Regions from separate parts of the Streptomyces malaysiensis subsp. malaysiensis genome, predicted to be linked through region 1. Evidence: riboswitches for the same ligand, from Rfam matches in the RefSeq annotation. Region 1 holds a riboswitch; each other region holds the start of a gene.

The links. A riboswitch is a leader RNA that binds a small molecule or an ion and turns the genes downstream of it on or off. The one in region 1 is predicted to bind cobalamin.
Region 2: another riboswitch for cobalamin. It lies ahead of AB0E24_RS19545 (cobalamin biosynthesis protein); the one in region 1 lies ahead of AB0E24_RS40460 (ABC transporter substrate-binding protein).
Region 3: another riboswitch for cobalamin. It lies ahead of AB0E24_RS43270 (FAD-binding dehydrogenase); the one in region 1 lies ahead of AB0E24_RS40460 (ABC transporter substrate-binding protein).

Annotation. Positions count from the first base shown of each region.
Region 1 is NZ_JBEZNG010000035.1:563-8,375, forward strand. It holds gene AB0E24_RS40450 (ABC transporter ATP-binding protein) at 1-489, opposite strand, end outside; gene AB0E24_RS40455 (FecCD family ABC transporter permease) at 486-1,601, opposite strand; gene AB0E24_RS40460 (ABC transporter substrate-binding protein) at 1,598-2,638, opposite strand; cobalamin riboswitch at 2,669-2,858, opposite strand; gene AB0E24_RS40465 (serine hydrolase) at 3,081-3,968, shown strand; gene AB0E24_RS40470 (SpoIIE family protein phosphatase) at 3,985-6,111, opposite strand; gene AB0E24_RS40475 (hypothetical protein) at 6,459-7,787, shown strand.
Region 2 is NZ_JBEZNG010000008.1:391,444-399,256, reverse strand. It holds gene AB0E24_RS19565 (alpha/beta hydrolase) at 1-1,065, opposite strand, end outside; gene AB0E24_RS19560 (class II aldolase/adducin family protein) at 1,156-1,842, opposite strand; gene AB0E24_RS19555 (inorganic phosphate transporter) at 2,191-3,471, shown strand; gene AB0E24_RS19550 (hypothetical protein) at 3,485-3,736, shown strand; cobalamin riboswitch at 3,878-4,095, shown strand; gene AB0E24_RS19545 (cobalamin biosynthesis protein) at 4,245-5,228, shown strand; gene AB0E24_RS19540 (cobyric acid synthase) at 5,225-6,868, shown strand; gene AB0E24_RS19535 (putative cobaltochelatase) at 6,933-7,813, shown strand, end outside.
Region 3 is NZ_JBEZNG010000045.1:20,161-27,973, reverse strand. It holds gene AB0E24_RS43300 (cytochrome P450) at 1-257, shown strand, start outside; partial or broken gene AB0E24_RS46115 (ArsR family transcriptional regulator) at 378-434, opposite strand; gene AB0E24_RS43290 (cysteine hydrolase family protein) at 603-1,238, opposite strand; gene AB0E24_RS43285 (TetR/AcrR family transcriptional regulator) at 1,384-1,989, shown strand; gene AB0E24_RS43280 (DMT family transporter) at 2,037-3,002, shown strand; gene AB0E24_RS43275 (hypothetical protein) at 3,010-3,354, opposite strand; gene AB0E24_RS43270 (FAD-binding dehydrogenase) at 3,443-5,248, opposite strand; cobalamin riboswitch at 5,378-5,501, opposite strand; gene AB0E24_RS43265 (NAD-binding protein) at 5,610-7,538, opposite strand; gene AB0E24_RS43260 (hypothetical protein) at 7,761-7,813, opposite strand, start outside.

The sequences.
Region 1 (7,813 bases):
CAGCAGGAAGGGCTGCTGGGCCAGGGCACGGGCGATGAGCACGCGCTGGCGTTCGCCTCCGGAGAGGCGGTCGAAGGAGCGGCCGGCCAGACCGGCGGCGTCGACCGCCTCCAGGGCCGCGCCGATGAGCCGGGCGTCCTCGGCGGTGTCGCCGTCGAGCAGGCGTTTGTGCGGGGTACGGCCCATCGCGACGACCTCGCGAACGGTCAGGTCGATGCCGGCGCCGGACTCCTGGACCACGGCGGCCAGAGTGCGGGCCAGCCGCCGTACCGGCAGCGACCAGGCGTCCGCCCCGTCCACGCGTACGCACCCCGTGTCGGGGCGCAGCACGCGGTAGACCGCGCGCAGCAGACTCGACTTACCGCTTCCGTTGGGGCCGACGAGGCCGATGACCTCCCCGGGCCGGGCGGTCAGGGAGACGTCCCGTACGAGGTGGTGTGCGCCGGCGGTGAGCGTCAACCCCTCGACGGCGAGTTCGGTCGCGCTCATCCCACTCCTCGATCGGCGTCGCGCCGGGCGTCCCGGCGCATCAGCCACAGAAAGAACGGCCCTCCGCACAGGGCCGTCAGGACCCCGACGGGGATCTCCATCGGGGCGGCGACCGTGCGCGCGGCGACGTCGGCCCAGATGAGGAACACCGCTCCGGCCAGTGCGGCGGTCGGCAGTACGCGGCGGTGGTCGCCGCCCACGAACAGCCGCACGATATGAGGGAGGATCAGGCCGACGAAGCCGATCGGCCCGGCCGCCGCCACCAGGACCCCGGTGACCAGGGACAGCAGGACGAACATCCGGGCACGGAACCGGGCCACGTCCAACCCCATCGTGGTGGCGGCCTCCTCGCCCGCCAGAAGCAGGTTGAGCGAGCGGGCCTGGACCACCAGGACGACGGTGCCGAGCAGCAGGGCCGCGCCCGGCAGCCACAGCGTGCCCCACTGGACGCCACCGAGGCCACCGAGCGTCCAGGCGAGAACCGCCCGCGCCTCGTTGCCCCGGCCGGTGGTCAGGAGCAGCAGATCCATCACCGCGGTGAGCACCGACGCCACCGCCACCCCCGACAGCACCAGCCGGGCCGAGGTGATACGGCCGCCGGCCCGGGCCGTGGTGTACACGAGCAGCAGCGTGAGCAGCGCACCGGCGAACGCGGCGGCCGACAGCGACACCGGCCCGAACAGGCTCACCCCGAAGACGATCACGACGACGGCACCGAGCGAGGCCCCGGAGGACACCCCCAGCAGATACGGCTCCGCGAGCGGATTGCGCACCAGCGCCTGCATGGCGGCACCCACCACCGCGAGCCCGGCACCCGTCACGGCCCCGAGCGCCACCCGCGGAGCCCGTACCTTCAGCACGATCGTCTCGTGCGCCCGCGACGGAACCGGCGCCGACCAGTCGGCGCCCAGCGCGTGCGTCACGATGCGCCACACCTCACCGGGCGGCACATGGACCGAACCGATGGCCATGCCCGCCGTGGCGGAGACCAGGAGCAGGATGCCGAGCGCCGCCAGGACCATGGCGAAGGACACCCGGTGAGCCCCGCCCTCACCGCTCTTGCGTCCGGGGCCGGTATCCGCCGCCGGAGCGTTCCGTACGGTGTCCGTCACCGGAACTTCTCGGGGTGCAGTGCGCGCGCCAGATCCGAGGCCGCGTAGGGCGGACGGACGCCGATGACCGTCGCGGTCAGCGGAAGCACGACGAACCGTTTGTTCTTCACGGCGGGGACGTCGGCGAGTGCGGGCCGCGAGAGCAGGAACCGCTTCTTCCGCTCGACGCTCCCGGCACCCCCGTAGTCGTAGATCGCGATGACCTCGGGTTTGCGGGCGACGACCTGCTCCCACGACGCGTCACCGAAGACCTCGTCGAGGTCGTCGAACACGTTCCGGCCGCCGGCCAGCCGGATGATCTCGGTGCCCAGACCCTTGCCGCCCGCGGTGAACGCCGCCTTGTCCCCGCTGTCGTACACGAACACCGGCACGGCCCGTGCGCCCCGCACCGCCCGGGTGGTCCGCTCGACCCGCCGCTGGAGGTCGGCGACCACCTTGTCGGCGCGCTCCCGCACTCCGAAGATCGCGCCGATGGCACGGATCTCGTCGTAGGTGTCCTTCATCGACACGCGCTTCTCGCCGCAGTACTCGCGGTTGAGGTACGTGTTGATGCCCGCGTCCGCGAACGCCTTGCGGGAACGGCCCTCGTTCCCGGCGAACGCGCTGCCGTAGCCGCCGTAGACGAAGTCCGGATCGGCGTTGAGGACGGTCTCGAAGGACGGTTCCCTCTTCGCCAGTTCGGGAATGGCCGCGAAGTCCTTCCGGTACCGCGGCAGAACGGCCGAGTCGAGGAAGGCGGTGCCCACCATACGGTCCTTCAGACCGAGGGCCAGCATGAGCTCGGCGGGGTGCTGATGGATGGTGACCGCCCGCTCGGGCGGCTTCTCGTACGTGGTGCGGGTCCCGCAGTTGTCGATGGTGACCGGGAAGCCCTTGAGCGACGACGCCGCGCTCGCCGGCTTGTCCGCCGGGCCCTCGCCTCCGGCACAGCCGGTCAGCAGGGTCGTGGACAAGGCGACGGCGGCGGCGACGCGCAGGGCGCGACGGCGGGGAAACGCCGGGGGAGAGAAAACAGGACGGGACATGCCGTCGTACACGTAGAGCCTCCTGGGGAGTCCGCGCTCCTCGGAACGGGCCCGCGACAGACCAGTGTCCTGACTCCCGGATCGACGCTCCCCCGGCCTTCCCACGCGGTGCGCAGTGGCATGTCGAAGGGTTGCACTCCCCGGTCACAGTGGCGGGACCGTGCCGGAATCGCACCGGCTTCCTGTCTCCCGTCGCGGTGATGACCGGCTGATCTTACGTAGGGGTGGCCGAGGGGCGAAAGGGCGCCCGGCCGGAACCGTGCGTACGGGGCAGGGGCTCCCGGCGCTCAGCGATGCTGTGTCCATTGTGGAGCGATCTTGTGAGACTCGGACGCGTCGCTGAACCTCACCCGTCCCCGGCTCGTCATCCAGAGCCGGAGCACCGGGACATCTTCGCGATGGAGCGAAGTCCCCGTGTGCGGAAACGCACCGCGAACGAATGGACGAGCACGCCATGGGGCGACACCGACGAATATCCCAGCTTCCCCGTACCACCCTGGCGTCAAGAGCGGCGCTGGCCGCGGGGGTACTCGTGCCGACGGTCGTCTCGGTGGGGTCGGCTCACGCGGCCACCCCGCAGGCGGCGATCTGCGCCTCGGACAAGCCGGAACTCGCCGAGAAGCTCTCCGAGGACATCAACTCCGCACTGGACGGCGCCTCCGCCACGACGGCGATCAGCCTCCACGACCGCACCACGAACACCACCTGCGCTCTCGACGCGGACCGGAAGTTCGACTCCGCGAGCACGGTCAAGGTGACCGTGCTCGCCACGCTGCTGTGGGACGCGCAGAAGGACGATCGCGCCCTGACGCAGGAGGAGAAGGACCGTGCCACCGCCATGATCACGAAGTCCGACAACGATGCCACCACCGCGCTGTGGAACCAACTCGGGGCGGCCAAGGTCAACGCGTTTCTGCTGGCCGCGGGGATGACCAACACCGTCCTCGACAGCGAGGGGCACTGGGGGCTCACCCAGATCACCGCGAACGATGAGGAGAAGCTCCTCCAACTGGTGACCCACGCGAACCCGGTGCTCGGTGAGGACTCCCGCGCCTACATCCTGAAGCTGACCGGCGAGGTCATCCCCTCGCAGCGCTGGGGGACCCCGGCCGGTGCGCCGGGCGACGCACAGGTGCATGTGAAGAACGGCTGGCTGGAGCGGGCCACGAACGGCTGGCGTGTGCACAGCCTCGGCGCTTTCACCGGCGGTGACCACGACTACACGATCACGGTGCTCACGCAGGACAACGCCACGATGGACGACGGCATCGCCAACATCGAGGGCATCGCCCGCGCGGTCCACGAGAACCTCAACGCACCCGCGGCCGGCGCCCGGCCCTAGGCGTCTCCGCTTCGCGTCAGGCCGCCGGCCGGCGGTGCCCCCTGTGGGCGGCCGCCCGGCCGCTGTCGCCGGTGCGTGTCCGGGCCACGAGGAGCGCGATGTCGTCCTCCGGGGGCGCGTCCGTGGTCATCCTCGAGATGACACGGGCACACAGGTCATCGAGGCTCGCCGGGGGACGTTCCAGCGCGGTGAGCAGCCGCTCCAGTCCGGCATCGATGTCGCCGTGCCGGGACTCCACCAGCCCGTCGGTGAAGAAGGCGAGCAGGCTGCCCTCGGGCAGTTCGAGGTCGACGGATTCATAGCGACCGGCGCCTATTCCGACCGGCGGGCCCACCGGTGTCTCGGCGATCGTGGCATGGCCGTCGGGTGTCACCAGCATCGGTGGCGGATGCCCGGCGCGGGCCAGGGTGCAGATGCGAGTGGCCGGGTCGTAGACGGCGTAGACGCAGCTTCCGCCGGCGATCGAGGAGTACCCCGGGGACCAGGTGCCCCTCTCGGCGAGCTGGGCGGTGACCTTGTCCAGGTGGTCGAGCAGCTCCGCGGGGTGCTGGTCGAGGGCGGCGAGGGTGTGGACCGCGGTGCGCATCCTGCCCATGGCGGCGGCGGCGTTGATGCCATGGCCGATGACATCGCCGATGACCAGGGCTATCCGGCCGCCCGGCAGCCCGATGGCGTCCATCCAGTCCCCGCCCACCCCTTCGTGCCGGTCCGACGGCAGATAGCGGCCGGCCAGGTCCGCCGCGGCGCCGCCCGACAGCTCCTGCGGCAGGAGACTGCGCTGAAGGGCGAGGGCGGCGGCCCGCTCCCGTGTGTAGCGGCGGGCGTTGTCCAGGCTCAACGCCGCTTGGACGCAGAGTTCCTCGGCCAGCAGCAGATCGTCCCGGGAGAAGGGCACGGCGTTGTCGGTCCGCGTGAACACGGCGATGCCCAGGATGGTGCCGCGGGCCCTGAGCGCGATCATCATCACCGAGTGCATGCCGGTGTTGTGGATGAGAAGTCTGCGCTGCGGGTCGCGGTCGAGCCATGTCCCCGGGCCGGTTTCCATCGTCGGCTCGAAGTAGGACTGGTCCCCGTACAGCGCGGTGAGGAACGGCGATCCGGGCGGTACGTACACCACGTCCCCCACCAGGAAGGCGGCCTCGGGCACGCCCTCGTGGACGGAGGACTGACCCGCGCGGCGGAAGACGGGGATGCCGGAGGGGGCCTCGGGCATCCGCTTCAGCGGCTCCCCGCCCAGCGGCACGGTATCAACCAGATCCACCGTGACGTAGTCGGCGAGGGCGGGGACGGCCATGTCCGCCAGTTCCTGCGCGGTGGTCATCACATCGAGCGTGGTACCGATCTGGTTGGCCGCCCTGCCGAGCAGCGCCAGCCGCTCGCGCTGCCCACTCTTGGTGATCAGGGAGACGGTGCACACGCCCAGCGGGTCACCGCCCCTGGGGGCGAGGGGAAAGAGACAGGAGGAGAAGACCACCTCCCGGCCGTGCTCCGGCGACACCCACCGCAGCACGTGGTCGCCGACCGGCTCCCGCGATGTCAGCGCCTGCCGTATCACCGGCTCGACGACGGTCCGGTCGAAACCGCGCACGACGCGCCGCGTCGACCGGGTGGGCGCCTCCGTCCCGGAGCGGCCCACGACCTCTCTACAGGTCCGGTTCGACCACAGCGGCCGCGTGCCCGCGTCCCACACCGCCACGGCCAGCGGTGATCGGTCCAGGAGCGCCGCCTCGGCCTCGGCGGTCCGTACCCCGTCCGGCGCCTCCGTGACGGCGACGAGCCGACAGCTCTCACCGTCCGCGCCGGTCAGCGCGATGACCTCCACCGTCAGACGGAGGCTCCCGCCATCCCGGTGCCCGACCTTCACGACCGCGCTGGTGGCATGCCGACCGCCGAGCTGCCCCATGGCTCCCGGAGCCGGGGACCACCGCACCGCCTCGACGGGGGTCTCCAGCAGCCGCCGCGCCGACAGCCCCACGACGTCCTCCGCGCGGTGCCCGAGCAGCCGCCGGCAGCCCTCGCCCCATTCCAGGATGGTGCCGTCGGAGCCCAGTAGGGCGAGGGCCGGAGCGGGCGCCTCAGGCACGTCCGCGAAGCGGATGGACATCCGCTTCGTGTCGGAATCGGCCCCGGCTCTACGCGCCATCCGGATACCCTCCGTGGTCACCCCCACCGGTCGTTACCCTCTGGCAAAGGGTAACGCGCCTGAACAGCGGCCGGGCCGTGGAAGCCGCGGGAACGCACAGTGACGCGAGGGGCGGGATTCGTGAGTCGGCGCCGGGTTGGGCTGTGCCGGATCCCTCGGTCGGGTGGTTCCCGAATGAGCCAGGCTTCGCCGCTGCCGACATGGACGCGGCTGATGGCGCCGATCGACGGCCCGGCCCCGGGAAGAATGCCGTTTCGGGGTGGGACCGGTCCCGTGGACCCCGCGGTACGTTCCTGGCTTTGTCGGCTGAGCCGCTGAGTCGGCACCGAGCGCCAGGATGGAAACCGATGGATGACCTGCAAGAGCTGATCGACAGGCTGGAACACTGGCAGCGGGCCGATACCGGCTTCGACGGGCCGACTCCCAGACACCGGGCCATCGACGCGTTGCGAGAGCGCGGTCCGGGTGTGGTTCCGGCGCTCGTCGGTCGACTTGAAGACCTCCTGGCCGCCACCGCCCGGCATCACGAGAGGGTCGCCGCCGTCCAGGAGGTGTGGGACGCCTGGTACGAGGAGGGCGACAGGCTCACCGATGAGTACGGGTTGGGGGCCGACATCGAGCCCTACCGCACCGTTTCCAGCGACAGCCTTCCCCAGCAGTCGGCGCGGGACCAGGACTACCGAGATCCGTACCACCTCAAACAGGGGATCATCGAGGCTTTGCACCACCTCGGCGACCGACGCGCGGCGCCCGTGCTCACCGCCGCGCTGTCCGACCTCGCCTGTGTTCCCGCGGCGGCGCGGGCCCTGCGTGACATCCAGGCCGACCAGCCGGTGCCCGCGCTGCTGGACGCTGTCACCCTTATCGACCACCACGCCAATAAAGACATCGTGTTCGATCCGGTGTTGGCCGCGCTGCGGCATTACGGGGTCTCCGTGGGGCAGGCGCGGGAACGGTTCGAGGCCGAGAGCTCACCGCTCGGCCGGGTGCGCCTCATGCACCTGCTGGAGGAGCTGCCCGACGACGGTGCCGACCGACCCGCCAAGTCGCAGATCAGGGACTCACTCATCTTCCTGGCGATGGATGACAGGGACACCCTGGTCCAGTCCCAGGCCATTCGCGCACTCGGCGAGCTCGACAACCGCGGGATGGAGAGGGGATCAGGGGTTTCCGGGATGGACACGCCGCCCCCGGCTGCCGTCGTCCGCTCGGCGATCGCCTTGGCCGCTCATGGGAACCCGCCGGGCCACGACCGCGAGTTGACGAGCAGGCTCCGCCGCTTGGCGGTGGACACCCCGACGGTGTTTCGCGCCGTCGAGGCCGTCCTGACCCAGGATTTCCCCACGCCGGACGAGAAGGAACTCCGCCTCGCTCTGCGCCTCGCGCTACAGGTGAACATCTCCACGATGGACGCCGACGCCCCGATGCGGCTGATCCGTGCGCTGTACAGCGCGTCGTCGCACCCCCAGGTCGGCGACCGCGCGCTGTTCGTCCTGCGCCGACATGACTACGTCCTGTTCGAGCAGATGACGCAGGACGACGACGCGCTCCGTGCGGAGGCGCGAGCCATTTTCGAGGCCATCGCGGGACCCGGAGATCACGCCAGGTTGGCCCAGTTCAGCGCGGGCCGACGGGGCCGCTGGTCAAGGCTCCTCAGCCGGATCACACGCCGATGAGGCACTGTGGGCGGAGCTTGGGTGAC
Region 2 (7,813 bases), on a different contig from region 1:
CATGGCCGCGTGCGGTGCCTGCCGGACCGTGTGAAGGGTCACCAGATCGCGTCGGCGGCCAACGAGTTCACGCGAGACGTGCCAGGGCGCGAGGGTGTCGTCGGGGCCGTGCGCGAGGAGTGTGGGCACGGACAGCCGCTCCGGATCGGCCACTTCCGGCAGTCTGCTGTCGTGGAGTCCGGTGCGTCCCTCGGCGGCGCGCAGGGCGAGCGGAAGCAGCGGCGCGGGGATGCCACGGGCCGCCGCCAGGGCGCGCAGGGTGGCCCGCCAGTCGAGCACCGGGGAGTCCAGGACGAGGCCGACGACGCGGTGCCGCAGCGCGGAGTTCGCGGCGGTGTGGAGGGCCATCGAGGCGCCGATGGACCAGCCGTGCAGCACGACTCCGGTCGCCCCGTAGGCCACCGCGTACCGGACGGCGGCGTCCAGGTCGCGCCACTCGGTGTCGCCGAGATGGGATATGCCGTCCTCGGGGCGGGGGGCGCCGGGGTCCCCGCGGTAGGCGAGGTCGAGCACCGGCACCCGCAGCTGCCTCAGGAAGGGCATGACGACCATAGGGTGCTCACGGGTGGTGCCCAGGCCATGGGTGGTGATCACCCATGTGGAGCGTTCACCGGGGATGAACCAGGCGGGCAGCGGGCCGAGTTCGCCGGGCACGTGGACGTCGGTGTGGTCGATGCCGAGCGCGTCCCGCGGATCGCCGATGTGCACCTGCGGGGTCAGCCGCACCCGGGTGCCGGGGTTGAGGTCGCCGTATGTGACCCGCTCCAGGCGGCGGACGACGCAGTCGGCGGCGTGCGGGGCGTCCTCGACGACGGGGCCGACGACGGCGTGGCAGGAGCGGCCGGTGAGGCCGTAGGTGCCGGGGCGCAGCGAGGCGAGCGAGCGGGTGAGGGTGATCTGGCCGGCGGCGGTCGCGTGGACGGTCAGCGGGGGCTCGTTCGGCAGCGGCCGGTGCGAGGCCGGTTTCAGCGCAGCGTCGGTGGCGTACCGTCCGGCCGCCACCGCGGCCACGCCGACACTCAGCAGGGTGGTGGCGGCCGCGACCGCCGTTGTACGCAGGCGCATCCCTCCCAGTGTGGGCGGGGAGGCAGCCCCCGGCCAGCGGGCGTACCCGGCCGGGTGACCGCCCGGCCGGGGCCCGCGCGCCGGGCGGGCTCAGCCCGGCTGGCCGTAGCCGCTCAGCTTCTCCGCGGCGCGCCGCATCTCGTCCGGCGGGATCAGGGACGGTGTGCGGCCGGGGACGGAGGCCGCGGTGAGCCAGACCTGGCACATCCATTCGAGCTGGGCGGTGCGGTCGTACGCCTGGTCCAGGGTGGCGCCGTGGACGATGGTGCCGTGGTTGCGCAGCAGGCAGCCGCTGCGGTCGCGGAGCGCCTCGAGCATGGCGTCGGCCAGTTCGTCCGATCCGTAGAGCGCGTAGGCCGCGACGCGGACCGGTCCGCCGAGGGCGGCGGTCATGTAGTGGATCGCGGGGAGCTCGTCCACGAGGGTGGAGACGGCCGTGGCGTGCACGGCGTGGGTGTGGACCACCGCCTCGGCGTCGGTCTCCCGGTAGATCGCGAGGTGCATGGGCAGCTCGCTGGTGGGCTTGAGCGCGCCGAGGACCTGCTGTCCGTCGAGGTCGACGGCGACGGCGTCCCGTGGGCCGAGCCGGTCGTAGGGGACTCCGCTCGGGGTCACCAGGACGGTGTCCCCGACCCGGGCCGAGACATTGCCCGAGGTGCCGACGACGAGGCCGTCTGCGGTGGTTCTGCGGGCCGTTCTCACCACCTGCGTCCATGCCTGGCGCAGGGGGTGGGTCAGCCGCGGCTGCGGCTGCCGCGGGGATCGCGACTGGGTCACCTGCCCTCACCTCCGAGGCGATCCTGCCAGGCGGCCGGCGGCCGCGCCGAGGCGGGACCGGAACGGGCGCTGGCACCGTCTACGACCGCGCCTCGTGGACACCCGTGCGGGTCCGGTGGACGAGGGTGAACGGCAGGCGTTCGCGGGGCCGTTTCCGGAGGCCCCCTCCGGCGGTCCTCGACCTCGGCTCAACTCCCGTATGACATGGGAACGTAGGCTGGAATTCACAGTGCCGTGGCTATTCCGCAACCACGTCACCCTGATGCCCTGCTCAGTTCATCTCCTGTTCACCCTGTTTCCTTACGTTCACCGTGCCACTAACGACCTTCGAACTGATTGACCGGGTGTATGGAACACATCACGCTTCTCATCGGGATCGTGATCGTCACGGCCTTGGTGTTCGACTTCACGAACGGCTTCCACGACACGGCTAACGCCATGGCCACCACCATCTCCACGGGAGCACTCGGTCCCAGGGTGGCGGTGGCGATGTCAGCGGTCCTCAACCTCGTCGGCGCGTTCCTGTCCGTGGAGGTGGCCAAGACCATCTCCGGCGGGATCATCGACGAGGGCGCCGGTATCCGACCAGAAGTGATCTTCGCGGGGCTGGTCGGCGCGATCCTGTGGAACCTGGTGACCTGGCTCGCCGGGCTCCCCTCCAGTTCCTCGCACGCCCTGTTCGGCGGCCTGATCGGCGCCACCCTGGTCTCCGTCGGCCTGGACGGGGTCAACGGCGACGCGATCGTCATGAAGGTCCTGATCCCCGCCGTCGCCGCCCCGATCGTGGCCGGCATCGCCACCATGGTCGCCACGCGGCTCACCTACCGGCTCGGCAGCGGCCGCTCACCGGAGGACACCGCGAAGGGCTACCGCGCGGGGCAGATCGCCTCGGCGGCCCTGGTCTCCCTCGCCCACGGCACCAACGACGCCCAGAAGACGATGGGCGTGATCACCCTGGCGCTGGTCACCGGGAACGTGGTGGCGCCCGACTCCGACCCGCCGCTGTGGGTCATCGTCTCGGCGGGTCTTGCCATCGCGCTCGGCACCTACCTGGGCGGCTGGCGGATCATCCGCACCATGGGCAAGGGCATCACCGACATCCAGCCGCCGCAGGGCTTCGCCGCCCAGACCGGCGCCGCGACGGTCATCCTCGCCTCCTCCCACATCGGCTTCGCGCTGTCCACCACCCAGGTCTGCTCCGGCGCCGTCATGGGCGCGGGTGTCGGCCGTAAGGGCGCGGTGGTGCGCTGGTCGACCGCGGGCCGCATGGTGGTCGCCTGGGTGCTGACCCTGCCCGCCGCGGGTCTGGTGGCGGGTGGCGCCGCGCTGCTGGCCGACCAGGGGAACGCGGGGGTCGCGGCGGTGGCCGTGCTCGCGATCCTGGCCTGCGGGGCGATCTGGGCGCTGTCGCGCCGCAAGCCCGTGGACCACACCAACGTCAACGAGGTCGCCCCCCAGGAGCCGGTGGGCGCCGTCACGGCCGCCCTGCGGTCCGTGGCCCCGCCGCCCGCGGGTACGGCGGCTTCCGCCCCCGAGGACGCCGCGGAGACCGCCGCCGTGAGCGGCACCCCTGAGAGCGCGCCCGAGCAGACCCCCACCCCCGCCGCCGCGAGCAGCACCACCCGCTAAGGAGCCAGGAAACATGAACATCGACTGGGCGGCACTCGGCCAGGTCTTCGGCGTCAGCCTCGCGGTGACGGTCGGCATGGTGGGCGTCTTCACCCTGGGCATCGTCGGCACGTCCCGTAAGGCGGCGCCGGAGCAGGGCGGCACGGCCGCCGTGCCCTCCGGCGCGGCCGGCGGCGGGTCCGCGCTCGCGCGCACCGGCGCGTACGCCTGTTTCGCGGTGTGCGCCGCGGTCGTGGCGTACGGCATCTATCTGATCGTCGCCTGAGGACCCCGCGTCCCCATTGCCCCACCGGCCGCCGGATGGCGGCGCTGACCAGCGCCGACCGTCCGGCGGCCGTCCTGTGAGCGACCGTCGTCTGTGGGGCTCGGCACACTCGGGCGTCATGGGTCATATGCGAGTTGACGGCCATTCGCGGCCCATGGTGGACTTCCCGAGCCAAACGGCGGCAGGAGAGGAAGCCGGTGAGAATCCGGCGCGGTCCCGCCACTGTCACCGGGGAGCGGCCTCCCATCGCCTGTATGGGGTCACGGCTCGTCCGTACGGTTCGTCGCGTACGTGGGGCTGGAAGACCGGGAGGGCCGCGGATCCGGGAGCCAGGAGACTCTCACCGCCGGTCACGTCGAACCAGGGCGAGGACCCTGAGTGAGGACATACCGCCATGCCCGGCACCGCCACGCCGCCAGCCTCCGCTGCCCGCTCCGGCTCCCCCCGTACCTCTGTCGGCACCTCTGTTCGCGTTCCGCCGCGCCGAGGCGTGACGGCGGCCTGAGGGATGCCTGCCGACCACGCCTCGTTCGCGTGCGGCGCGGCCCTCGGCTTCCTCGGCGACCTCGCCACGGGCGATCCGCGCCGCGGCCATCCGGTGGCCGCGTTCGGGCGCGCCGCCGCGGCCGCCGAGCGCCGGCTGTGGCGTGACCACCGCGGCTACGGGGCCCTGCACACCGCGCTGTGCGCGGGCGGCGCGGCCGCCGGTGCCGCGCTGCTGACCCGCGCCGTACGGGCCCTCGGCGGGCGCCGTGGCGCGGAGGTCGCGCTGACCGCCGCCGCCACCTGGGCCGTGCTCGGCGGTACGACGCTGGGCCGTGAGGCACGGGCCGTCGGCGACGCGCTGGCCGCCGGGGACCTCGAGGCCGCCCGGGAGCGGCTGCCGCATCTGTGCGGCCGCGATCCGCAGGCGCTGGACGGGCCGCGGATCGCCCGCGCGGTTGTCGAATCGGTCGCCGAGAACACCTCCGACGCCGTCGTGGGCGCCCTGGTGTGGGGCGCCGTGGGCGGGGTGCCGGGGCTCATCGGCTTCCGCGCCGTCAACACCCTGGACGCCATGGTGGGCCACAAGTCGCCGCGCTACCGGCGGTTCGGCTGGGCGGCGGCCCGTCTGGACGATGTGGCCGGATGGCCCGGTGCGCGCCTTACGGCGGCCCTGGCGACGCTGGCGGGCCCCGATCCGCGCGGTGCGTGGCGCGCCTGGCGGCACGACGGCCGGCGCCATCCGAGCCCCAACGCGGGCCCTGTGGAGGCGTCCTTCGCGGGCGCGCTCGGCGTACGGCTGGGCGGCACCCTCGCGTACGGCGGCCGGGTCGAGCACCGGCCGGTGCTCAACTCCGGCGGGCGGCCGGTGGCGGCGGCCGACATCGAGCGGGCGATACGGCTGTCGCGGCGCGTCGGCGTCCTGGCGCTCGGGGTGTCCGTGGCGGCCCGGCCGGTCCTGAGGGCGTTGACGGGGCGGCCCCTGGCCGCTGGAAGGGGCGGTGGATGAGCGGGATACGCGGTAAGGGCGGCACGGACGGTTCGGGGTCGCGGGGCGGGGGGCTGCTCGTCGCGGGCACGACCTCCGACGCGGGCAAGAGCGTGGTGACGGCCGGGATCTGCCGGTGGCTCGCCCGTAAGGGCGTCAGCGTGGCGCCCTTCAAGGCGCAGAACATGTCGCTCAACTCCTTCGTCACCCGGGAGGGGGCGGAGATCGGGCGGGCGCAGGCCATGCAGGCCGCCGCCGCTCGCGTGGAGCCGAGCGCGCTGATGAATCCGGTCCTGCTGAAGCCGGGCAGCGACCGCAGCAGCCAGGTGGTGCTGCTGGGCAAGCCGGTGGGCGAGCTGAGCGCGCGCGGGTACTTCGGTCGGCCGGGGACCCCGGCGCGGCCGGGGCCCGCCGTACGGCCGCCGTCGGGCGCGGTCTCCCCCGGTGAGGCGGCCAAGGGGCGTGAGGCGCTGCTGGGGACCGTCACGGAGTGCCTGGAGGAGCTGCGGCGCACCCATGACGCCGTGATCTGCGAGGGCGCGGGCAGCCCGGCCGAGATCAATCTGCGCCGTACCGACATCGTCAACATGGGGCTCGCGCGGGCCGCGGGGCTTCCGGTCGTGGTGGTCGGGGACATCGACCGCGGTGGCGTCTTCGCGTCCTTCTTCGGCACGACCGCCCTGATGTCGGCGGCGGACCAGCGGCATGTGGCCGCCTATCTGGTGAACAAGTTCCGCGGCGATGTGAGCCTTCTGGAGCCAGGTCTGGAGATGCTGCGCGACCTCACCGGGCGCCCGACCGTCGGTGTGCTGCCGTTCGCCCACGGGCTGGGGATCGACGAGGAGGACGGGCTGCGGGTCTCGCTGCGCGGCACGGTGCGGGAGAGCGTCGTGGCACCCCCTTACGGTGCGGACGTGCTGCGGATCGCGGTGGCCGCCGTGCCGCTGATGTCCAACTTCACGGACGTGGACGCGCTGGCGGCCGAACCGGGCGTGGTCGTGCGGTTCGTGGACCGGCCCGAGGAGCTGGCCGACGCCGATCTGGTGGTGCTGCCGGGCACCCGGGGCACCGTAAGGGCGCTGGAGTGGCTGCGTGAGCGCGGGCTCGCCGGCGCGATCGCCCGGCGGGCCGCCGAGGGCCGCCCGGTGCTGGGCGTCTGCGGCGGTTTCCAGATGCTCGGGGAGCGCATCGAGGACGAGGTCGAGTCGAGGGCCGGGACGGTCGCCGGGCTCGGGCTGCTGCCGGTGCGGGTGCGGTTCGCGGCGGAGAAGACCCTGGCCCGGCCGGTGGGCGAGGCGCTCGGTGAGCGGGTGGAGGGCTACGAGATCCACCACGGGGTCGCCGAGCCGCTCGACGGGGCCGAGGAGCCCTTCCTGGACGGCTGCCGGGTGGGTTCGGTGTGGGGCACCCACTGGCACGGCTCATTGGAGAGCGACGGCTTCCGGCGGGCGTTCCTGCGGCGGGTGGCGGACGCGGCGGGCCGGGCGTTCGTACCGGCACCGGACACCCGCTTCGGCGAGCTGCGCGAGGAGCAGCTCGACCGCCTCGGCGACCTGATCGAGGAGCACGCCGACACGGACGCGCTGCTGCGGCTCATCGAGGGCGGCGTCCCGGAGGGGCTGCCGTTCGTCCCTCCGGGGGCACCAAGGGGGACGTCGTGATGGACGACGCCCCCGACACCGAGACCGGACAGCGACGCCAACGCACCCCAGGAGGTACCGCCGCGTGACCACCACCTACCCCTTCAGCGCGATCGTCGGCATGGACGGCCTTCGGCTCGCCCTGCTCCTCAACGCCGTCTCACCCGCCGTGGGCGGCGTCCTGGTGCGCGGCGAGAAGGGCACGGCCAAGAGCACCGCCGTAAGAGCGATCGCCGCGCTGCTGCCCGAGGTGGACGTGGTGGCCGGGTGCCGGTTCTCCTGCGATCCGGCCGCGCCCGACCCGTCCTGCCCGGATGGTCCGCATGAGCCGGGCACCGGCGAGGCGCGCCCCGCGCGGATGGTCGAACTGCCCGTGGGCGCCTCCGAGGACCGGCTGGTCGGCGCCCTCGACATCGAGCGGGCGCTGTCGGACGGGGTCAAGGCGTTCGAGCCCGGACTGCTCGCGGACGCCCACCGCGGTGTGCTCTACGTCGACGAGGTCAACCTCCTCCACGACCATCTGATCGACCTGCTGCTCGACGCGGCCGCCATGGGCGCCTCCTACGTGGAGCGCGAGGGGGTGTCCGTACGGCATGCCGCGCGCTTCCTCCTGGTGGGCACCATGAACCCGGAAGAGGGCGAGCTGCGGCCCCAGTTGCTGGACCGCTTCGGCCTCACGGTGGAGGTCGCCGCGTCCCGGGACACCGGGGAGCGGGTCGAGGTGGTGCGGCGGCGACTCGCGTACGACGAGGACCCCGAGGGGTTCGCGGCGCGCTGGGCGGCGGACGAGGAGGCCCTGAGGGAGCGCATCGCGGCGGCGCGCGCCCTGCTGCCCCGGGTGGGTCTCGGCGACCGCGCGCTGCGGCAGATCGCCGCGGTGTGCGCCGGGTTCGAGGTGGACGGGATGCGCGCGGACATCGTGACGGCCCGTACGGCGACCGCGCTGGCCGCCTGGGCGGGGCGCAC
Region 3 (7,813 bases), on a different contig from region 1:
TCCTGCCGTTCGGCGGCGGCCGCCGCTACTGCGTCGGTGCGCAGCTCGCGATGATGGAGATGAAGGTGATCATCCGCGAGGTGCTGCGGAGGGTGGATCTGACCGCCGCCGACCCCGCGCCCGAGCCCCAGCGGATGTGGCATGTCACCCTCGTCCCCGGCAGGCGGGCCATCGCCGTGGCCCGCGAACAGCCCCTGAAGCGTGGGCCGTCGACCGAGGAAGCGAGGTGCCCGGTGCACCCGGCCCCGCCCGAGTAGGCCATCACGCCTACGGCCGGTCCATAGCCGCGAGTTGATCGCCGAGGGCGCTTCGCCGGTGCCGAGGGTGCTTCGCCGGTACAGCACCTGCCGTCCGTGGCGGGCCCGGGCGACCAGCCCCGTGGCGTGCAGGACGCGCAGGTGCCGGGACACGGCGCTCGGCGTCACCCTCAGGCGGCGGGCGAGCGGCTACACCGCCGGGGTCGTCCTGCTGGTGCCGCTCGGCGACGGTGGGCGTGTGCGCACTCGTCGCCCGCCTCACCGCGCTCGCCCTGGTCCGCCATCTGCTCGCCCTGCGCCGGTCCCGGGCGGACCGGGCCGGGGCCGCACACCGCGACGCGGCCACTACGCCCCCGAGCCCTCCCCTCGCAACGCGGCGAGCAGTTCCTTCGTGCCGAGGATGGCATGGGCGAAGGTGGGGCCGTTCAGCTCGTGTGCGGAGTGCATCATCTCGCGTTTGGCCGCGGCCGTGGCGTCACGGACCAGCGTGACGTGGTAGCCGAGCTCCATGGCGAACCGGCCGGTGGATTCGATGCAGGTGTTGGCCAGCAGCCCGATGAGGATCACATGGCTGATGCCGTGCTGCCTGAGCCGCGTATCCAGATCGGTGTTGGCGAACCCGCTCTGTGCCCAGTGCTCATGGACCACCATCTCCCCGGGCTCCGGCTGGAAGTCGGGATGGAACTCCCCGCCCCAGGTGCCCTTGGCGAAGCTGTGCCGCACCATGATGTTCCGCTGGGTCGGATTGGGGTGATCCCATGACTCGTAGTCGCCCGGCTCCCAGCGGCGGTGCGGGACGAACACCACCCGCACCCCGGACCGCCGGGCGGAGCCGACGATCGCGCGCAGATTGTCCAGCAGGCCGACCTCCTCGGCGACGCTCTCCACGACCGGCCAGACCTTGCCTCCCTCGGAGAGGAAGTCGTTGTACGGATCGACCAGCAGCACCGCCGTTCGCCGGGGCTCGTAGGTCTCGGCCATGTCGTCTCCTCCGCCTGTCCGGACGATCAGCCACCCCCTGAGCAGCCGGCGTCCTGGACCCGTCCGAGTGCCCGGTCGTTGCCATCCGAATCCGCTTACGCCATAGTAGGTAGACCTACCTACCTAGTCCATCGAGGCGCATACGATGAGCGAGACCGGTGTGAGGACGACGGGGCCCGGAAGGCGGCGGCCGGCGCGGGAGCGTCTGCTGGCGGCCGCGGCGCGCCGCTTCTACGCCGACGGTGTGACGGCGACCGGCATCGACACGATCACCGCCGAAGCCGGCGTGGCGAAGATGAGCCTGTACAACAACTTCTCCTCCAAGGCCGATCTCGTCATGGCCTATCTCGACGCCCGGCACGAGGAGTGGCTCGCGCTGTACGCGTCACGGCTGGAGCGGGCCGAGAGCGCCCGCGACGGCGTCCTCGCGGTCTTCGACGCCTACGCCGACCATGCGGCGTTCGCCTACGAGCGCGGCTTTCGCGGCTGCGGCCTGCTCAACGCGGCGGCCGAACTGCCCGCCGGAGACGAGGGGCGGACCGTCGTGCGCCGCCACAAGGAGGAGGTCGAGCGGCTGCTCGCCGGTCACCTCGAGGAGTTGCTGCCCGAGCGCCCCGAGGACGCTCGCACCATGGCGGAGCACCTGTCGTTCCTGCTGGAGGGCGCGATGTCGCGGGCCGGTCTGGAGGGCGACGACAGCCGTCTGCGGCACGCCCGCGCGATGGCGGCAGCCCTGCTGGACACGTTGTGAACACCCCCGGACCCGGCGCCCGTTCGGCGGGCGCCGGATCGCTGTGCGTGCTCGCCGCGTCCGTGCTGTGGGGCACCACAGGCACCGCGGCGACCTTCGCCCCGGCCGTGGGCCCCCTCGCGATCGGCGCCGTCGCCATGGGCCTCGGCGGACTGCTCCAGGCCCTGGTCGCGGCTCCCCGCATCGTCCGGCAGGCCGCTGGGCTGCGGGCGCGGCGCGGCACCGTGCTGCTCGGCTCGATCGCGGTGGCGGCCTACCCCTTGGCGTTCTACAGCTCGATGCGCCTGGCCGGAGTGGCCGTGGGAACGGTGGTGTCGATCGGCATGGCCCCACCGGCCTCAGCCGTGATCGAGCGGGTCATGGACCGGCACCGGCTGACGAGCCGCTGGAAACTCGGCGCCGCCCTGGGCCTGCTGGGCACCCTCATGCTGTGCGCGGCCCAGGCCACCGGCGCCCCCGGCGACCCGGAGCGGGCGTCCATGGGTGCCACGGCACTCGGCGTGGCGCTGGGCCTCGTCGCGGCCACGACCTACGCCCTCTACTCCTGGGCGGCTCACCGGCTGATCACCGGCGGCATCACCTCACGCGCGGCGATGGGCACGGTCTTCGGCCTGGGCGGACTGCTCCTCGTGCCCGTCCTCCTGGCCACCGGCGCCCCGCTCCTGGACTCCGGGTCCGCCATGGCCGTCGGCGCCTATATGGCGCTGGTGCCCATGTTCACCGGCTATGTGCTGTTCGGCTGGGGGCTGGCGCATGTGCCCGCCTCCACGGCGACCACGCTCTCCCTGCTCGAACCGGCCGTCGCGGCCGTCCTCGCCGTACTCGTCATCGGCGAGCGCCTCCCCGCCGCGGGCTGGGGCGGCGTCGCGCTCGTCCTCGCCTGTCTGGCCGTCCTCACCGCACCGGCGACTGTCCCCGGGCGGCGCCGACGGCGCGGAGAAAGCGTGCCGCCGCCGGAGCGCACATCCGCGGAGCACACGGCTGCCCGGCCGGACCCGGAGTGGGCACCGTAGCGGAGTGTCAACTCCCCGCGGCGGAAAACCTCTCCGCGAGGTCGCGGTGCCGGTCCGCGGCCAGCCTCGCATCGGCCGTGCCGACGGTCGATCCGACCATCCGCCCGATACGTTCGATCTCGTCGGCGAAGCGCAGGTGTTCCAGCCGAGCGTGCTCACGGCAGGCGAGGCAGGTGACGTTCTCCGGGCGCGGCGAAGTCATCGCGTACGGCGCCCGCAGCCCGCATCCGGTATCGACGAGGCTCGGCAGATCACCGGCCAGGCCGAAGGTGGACGCCATCATCTCGCGTACGGCGGCGACACCGCGGACCACCTTCGACTCGACGTGGATATGCGGATCGTCCCCGCCCATGCGACCTCCCCGACACGGCGACGCGACCGGCCGGGAGCGCTCGTGGCCGGTCGCGGAGTGCGGGACGAGTCTGCCATGGCGCGCCGGTTCAGGTCGCGGTCGCGGCCGCCGCCGCTCGGCCCGCCGTACGGCCCGAGAACAGGCAGCCGCCGAGGAAGGTGCCCTCCAGGGAGCGGTAGCCGTGCACTCCCCCGCCGCCGAAGCCCGCGACCTCACCGGCCGCGTACAGACCGGCGATCGGGGTGCCGGAGGCGTCCAGGACGCGGCCGGAGAGATCGGTCTGGAGGCCGCCGAGGGTCTTGCGGGTGAGGACGTTGAGGCGTACGGCGATCAGCGGTCCGGCGCCCGGGTCCAGGATCCGGTGCGCGGAGGCGGTGCGGCTGAGGGTGTCCCCGGGGTAGGCGAGCGCGTTGCGGATGCCCATGACCTGGACGTCCTTGGTGTACGGGTTCGCGATCTCGCGGTCGCGGGCCTCGATCTGCCGTTGCAGATCCGCCAGGTCGATCAGGCCGTCGCCGGTCAACTTGTTCATGCCCGCGACGAGTTGGGGCAGGGTGCTCGCGACGACGAAGTCCTCGCCCTTGTCGCGGAACCGCTGGATCGGCTCGGGGGTCTGCCAGATACGGGAGAGCAGCTGCAAGATGTCCTTGTTGGTCAGGTCCGGGTTCTGCTCCGAGCCCGAGAGCGCGAACTCCTTCGCCATGATCTTCTGGGTGGTGACGAACCATGAGTAGTCATAGCCGCTGGCGGTGATCGACCCGAGGGTGTGCAGCGTGTCGTAGCCGGGGATGTCGGGGGTGGCGAAGCGCTTGCCCTTCGCGTCGAACCACATCGACGAGGGTCCCGGCAGAATGCGGATGCCATGGCCCGGCCAGATCGGATCGTAGTTCCTCAGGCCCTCGGTGTAGTGCCACATACGGTCGGGGTTGACGATCCGTCCGCCCGCCTTCTCGGTGATCGCCAGCATCCGGCCGTCCACATACGCCGGAACGCCGGTGACCATGAACTTCGGCGGTTTGCCCAGCCGTTCGGGCCAGTTCCGGCGTACGAGATCGTGGTTGGCGCCGATACCGCCCGAGGTGACGATCACCACGGGGGCGTTGAGCTCGAAGTGGCCCACCACGGTACGCGAGGTGGGCTTGCCGCGGGCGGCGTCACTCGGCTCCAGGATCGAGCCGCTCACCCCGGTGACGTTGCCGCCGGTGACGGCCAGATCATCCACCCGGTGACGGAACTTGAAGGTCACCAGGCCGTCCTTGGCGGCGGCCCGCACCTTCTTCTCGAACGGCTCGACCACGGCCGGACCGGTCCCCCAGGTGACATGGAAGCGCGGCACCGAGTTGCCGTGCCCGTCCGCGAGGCCGCCGCCGCGCTCGGCCCAGCCGACGATCGGGAACCACTGCACACCGAGCCGGTGCAGCCAGGACCGCTTCTCCCCGGCGGCGAAATCCACATACGCCTCGGCCCATTTGTGCGCCCAGTAGTCCTGGCCGCCGGGATCGGTGACGCCGCGGTCGAAACCGGCCGTGCCGAGCCAGTCCTGCCAGGCCAGTTCGGGGGAGTCCTTGATGCCCATCAGCCGCTGTTCCTCGGAGTCGACGAAGAACAGGCCGCCGAAGGACCAGAACGCCTGGCCACCGAGGTTGCTCTCGGGTTCCTGGTCGAGGAGGAGCACCTTGCGTCCCGCGGCCGTCAGTTCCGCCGTGGCCACCAGCCCGGCGAGCCCGCCGCCGACCACGATGGCGTCCGCGTCCGAGGACGCCCCGGAGGCGGCGAAAGCCGGCACCGTGGCCTGGGCGAGCGCGGCGCCGGCGAGCACACCGCCCGCGGCCGTCAGGGCACGGCGGCGGCTGATCCCGGCGGGCGAGGCGCAATCCTCTGTGGGGTTCTCCATGGGCTGCCTTCCGGAAAGGGGGTTCGGAGGGTGCGGGAGATACGAGGGAGTTGCCGCGGCGGTAACGTGTTACCGACGGTAGCCCACGGGATGCGGGGCCGCCAGAGCCCCGCATCCGATGACCAACTCTCTTTTGCCGCAAGGGACTTCGTAACGCCAGCGGCCCTTCCCACCCGCGGATGCGGGCAGTGGCCTGTTCGGGATCCGCTCGCCGATCACAGCGGCGGCACCGCGCCGGATTCACACCGGCTTCCTCGTTCCGCCGTCGCCCATGTCGCCCTTGTCGCCCGGCATCATCACATCCCGGGCACCGCCAATCCGCGCGGCCCCGCTCCGGGGAGGGCCGCGGGGAAGGTCTCGGTCAGCCCCGGCGGGCGGGTGCCCCCGCGAGGATCTCGCCCAGGCCCTGGCGGGTGGCCGCCAGCACCACGCGGTCCTGGGGCCGCAGGACATAGCCGGGGTGCAGGTCCCAGACCAGGGCGGGCTCCTGATGGGTGACACCGTCGTAAGGAGGCGCCGCCCCGAGGTCGCGTTGCCGGTCCCCGGGCTCCGCCGTGTCCAGTGCGATCACCCGCCAGGCGCCCGGTACGAACGCCTCGGCGACGGTACGCCCCTCCAGTTGCGGATGCCCGGCGACATTCAGCGCGGCGAACAGCAGCACCCTGCGCTCGACCGGTATGGCGCCGAGGATCTGGCGTCCCATCATCGCCCCGGCGAACGCCGGCGCCGCCAGACTGGAGACGCTGCGGCTGCGGGTCAGCGCCCGGGGGTGGGCGGCGCGCAGGGTGCGGTAGACGACGGTGGCGAAGTGGTCGTCGTACAGGCGCAGCGCCACCCGCAGCCGGGGTTTGACCGAGCGGGCGTAGAGCGTCGCCTCCAGATTGGTGGTGTCGACGCTGGTCAGGGCGAGCAGGGCGCGTGCCCGCTGGATCTTGGCGGCCTCCAGGACGCCCTCCTGGGTGACATCGCCGAGGACCGTCGGCACCCCCAGCCTGCGGGCCAGCGGGATGCCGCGCGCCCCCGGATCCTCTTCCACGCACACCACGGGAATGTCCATCTCCCGGAGTCTGGCCAGCACCCGGGTGCCGACCTTGCCGAGTCCGAGCAGGACGACATGGCCGGAGAGGCCGCGCGGCGGGCGGCGCAGCGCGGACGCGGTGCGGAAGGTGCCCAGCGCTTCGAGCGCGGCCGCCACCAGGACCGGCAGCAGAAGCAGTCCGGTCAGCCCGGACAGCAGTTGGAGGACCTTGCGCCCGGTCGGCTCGTCGAGCGCCGGATCGTCGATCGCCAGCACGTCCAGCACCGTGAGGTAGGCCGCGCGGAGCAGACCCGCTCCGGTGAGCTGCCAGGCGGCGATGGTGAGGACGAGCACGGCGATGGCCATTCCCGCGACGGACCAGCGAAGCCGACGGGAGAACAGCGAGGCCAGTGGCAGTCTGCGGCTGCCGAGCCGCCGTGGCGGCAGCGGTGGGCCGGTGGCGGATACGGCCTCGAGCACCACCGTGTCACGCCCGGTGGCGGCGGCGACCTCCTCGTCTCCGGGCAGCAGCCTGGGCCCTTCGTCCCCGCTGCTGTCGGAGCCCTCGCTGCCACCGGGGTCGCTGGTGGTGGACGAGAGCAGGGCGAGGGTGCACAGCCCCGGACGGGCGACCTCACGCGAGCCGGGCGGGGTGCGCTCGGCCGCGCGCAGCAGCAGCCCGTCGGCCTGCACCACCTTGCTGGTCCCCGCGATGGCGGTGGCGGCCAGCGCGGGGGCCGCGGTGTCGGCGTCCGACAACACGGTGGTGGTGGCGTCCAGCTCCGCCGGGTCCATACCGGGATCGGCGACCCGCGCCGCCTCGTCGAGGAGCTCCTCCAGGTGCTGGCCCAGCTTGCGGTTGTAGAGCCGGATCACCAGCCGCAGCCGGGGGTTGAGCCGACGGGCACGCAGTGCGGCGTGGATGTTGGCCTCGTCGTCGTCATGGACCAGGGCGAGCGCCGTCGCACGGTCCGCACCCGCCTCGGTCAGCACGTCGTCGTCCAGCGTCGGCGCCTCCATGACCCGCACTCCCCCGTCCGGAGCGGGGTCGTCCGCGGTCTGCCGGGCCGGCGGGACCCGTCCGACGGCCGCGCTGAACCGGCCGAAGAACGCGGACGTCCGGGCGCCCGGCCGCCATCCCACCACCCGCTGCCCTGCGGGGTCCGCCAGGGGAGGGCCGCCGGGGATGACGACCGTCACCCGGGTCCGGTAGACGTAGTGGAGCTCGGCGGCGAGGCGGTGGGCGAGCGCGTCGTCCCCGCAGACGACCATGTGGCCCGTCCCCGAAGGGGACGGCGGTGCGGATGTGGAGGTGGAGAACACGACGGCGAAGCCCCCCGCTGGTCCGTGATGCCGTGGGTCACCGGGCGGGGTGCGGCGGCCGCCCGTATCCCTCGGTCGGCACCTCCGCTCCCGCGGTGATGATCAGACCGTACCTCGTGTGCCGCCGAGGGGAGTTGACCGTCAGGGCCGATGACCGGGCGGCCCGGGTGCTCACTCCCTCGGGGCCCCGCAGCGCGCGCAGTGGGTGAAACCGGCGGTGTCCT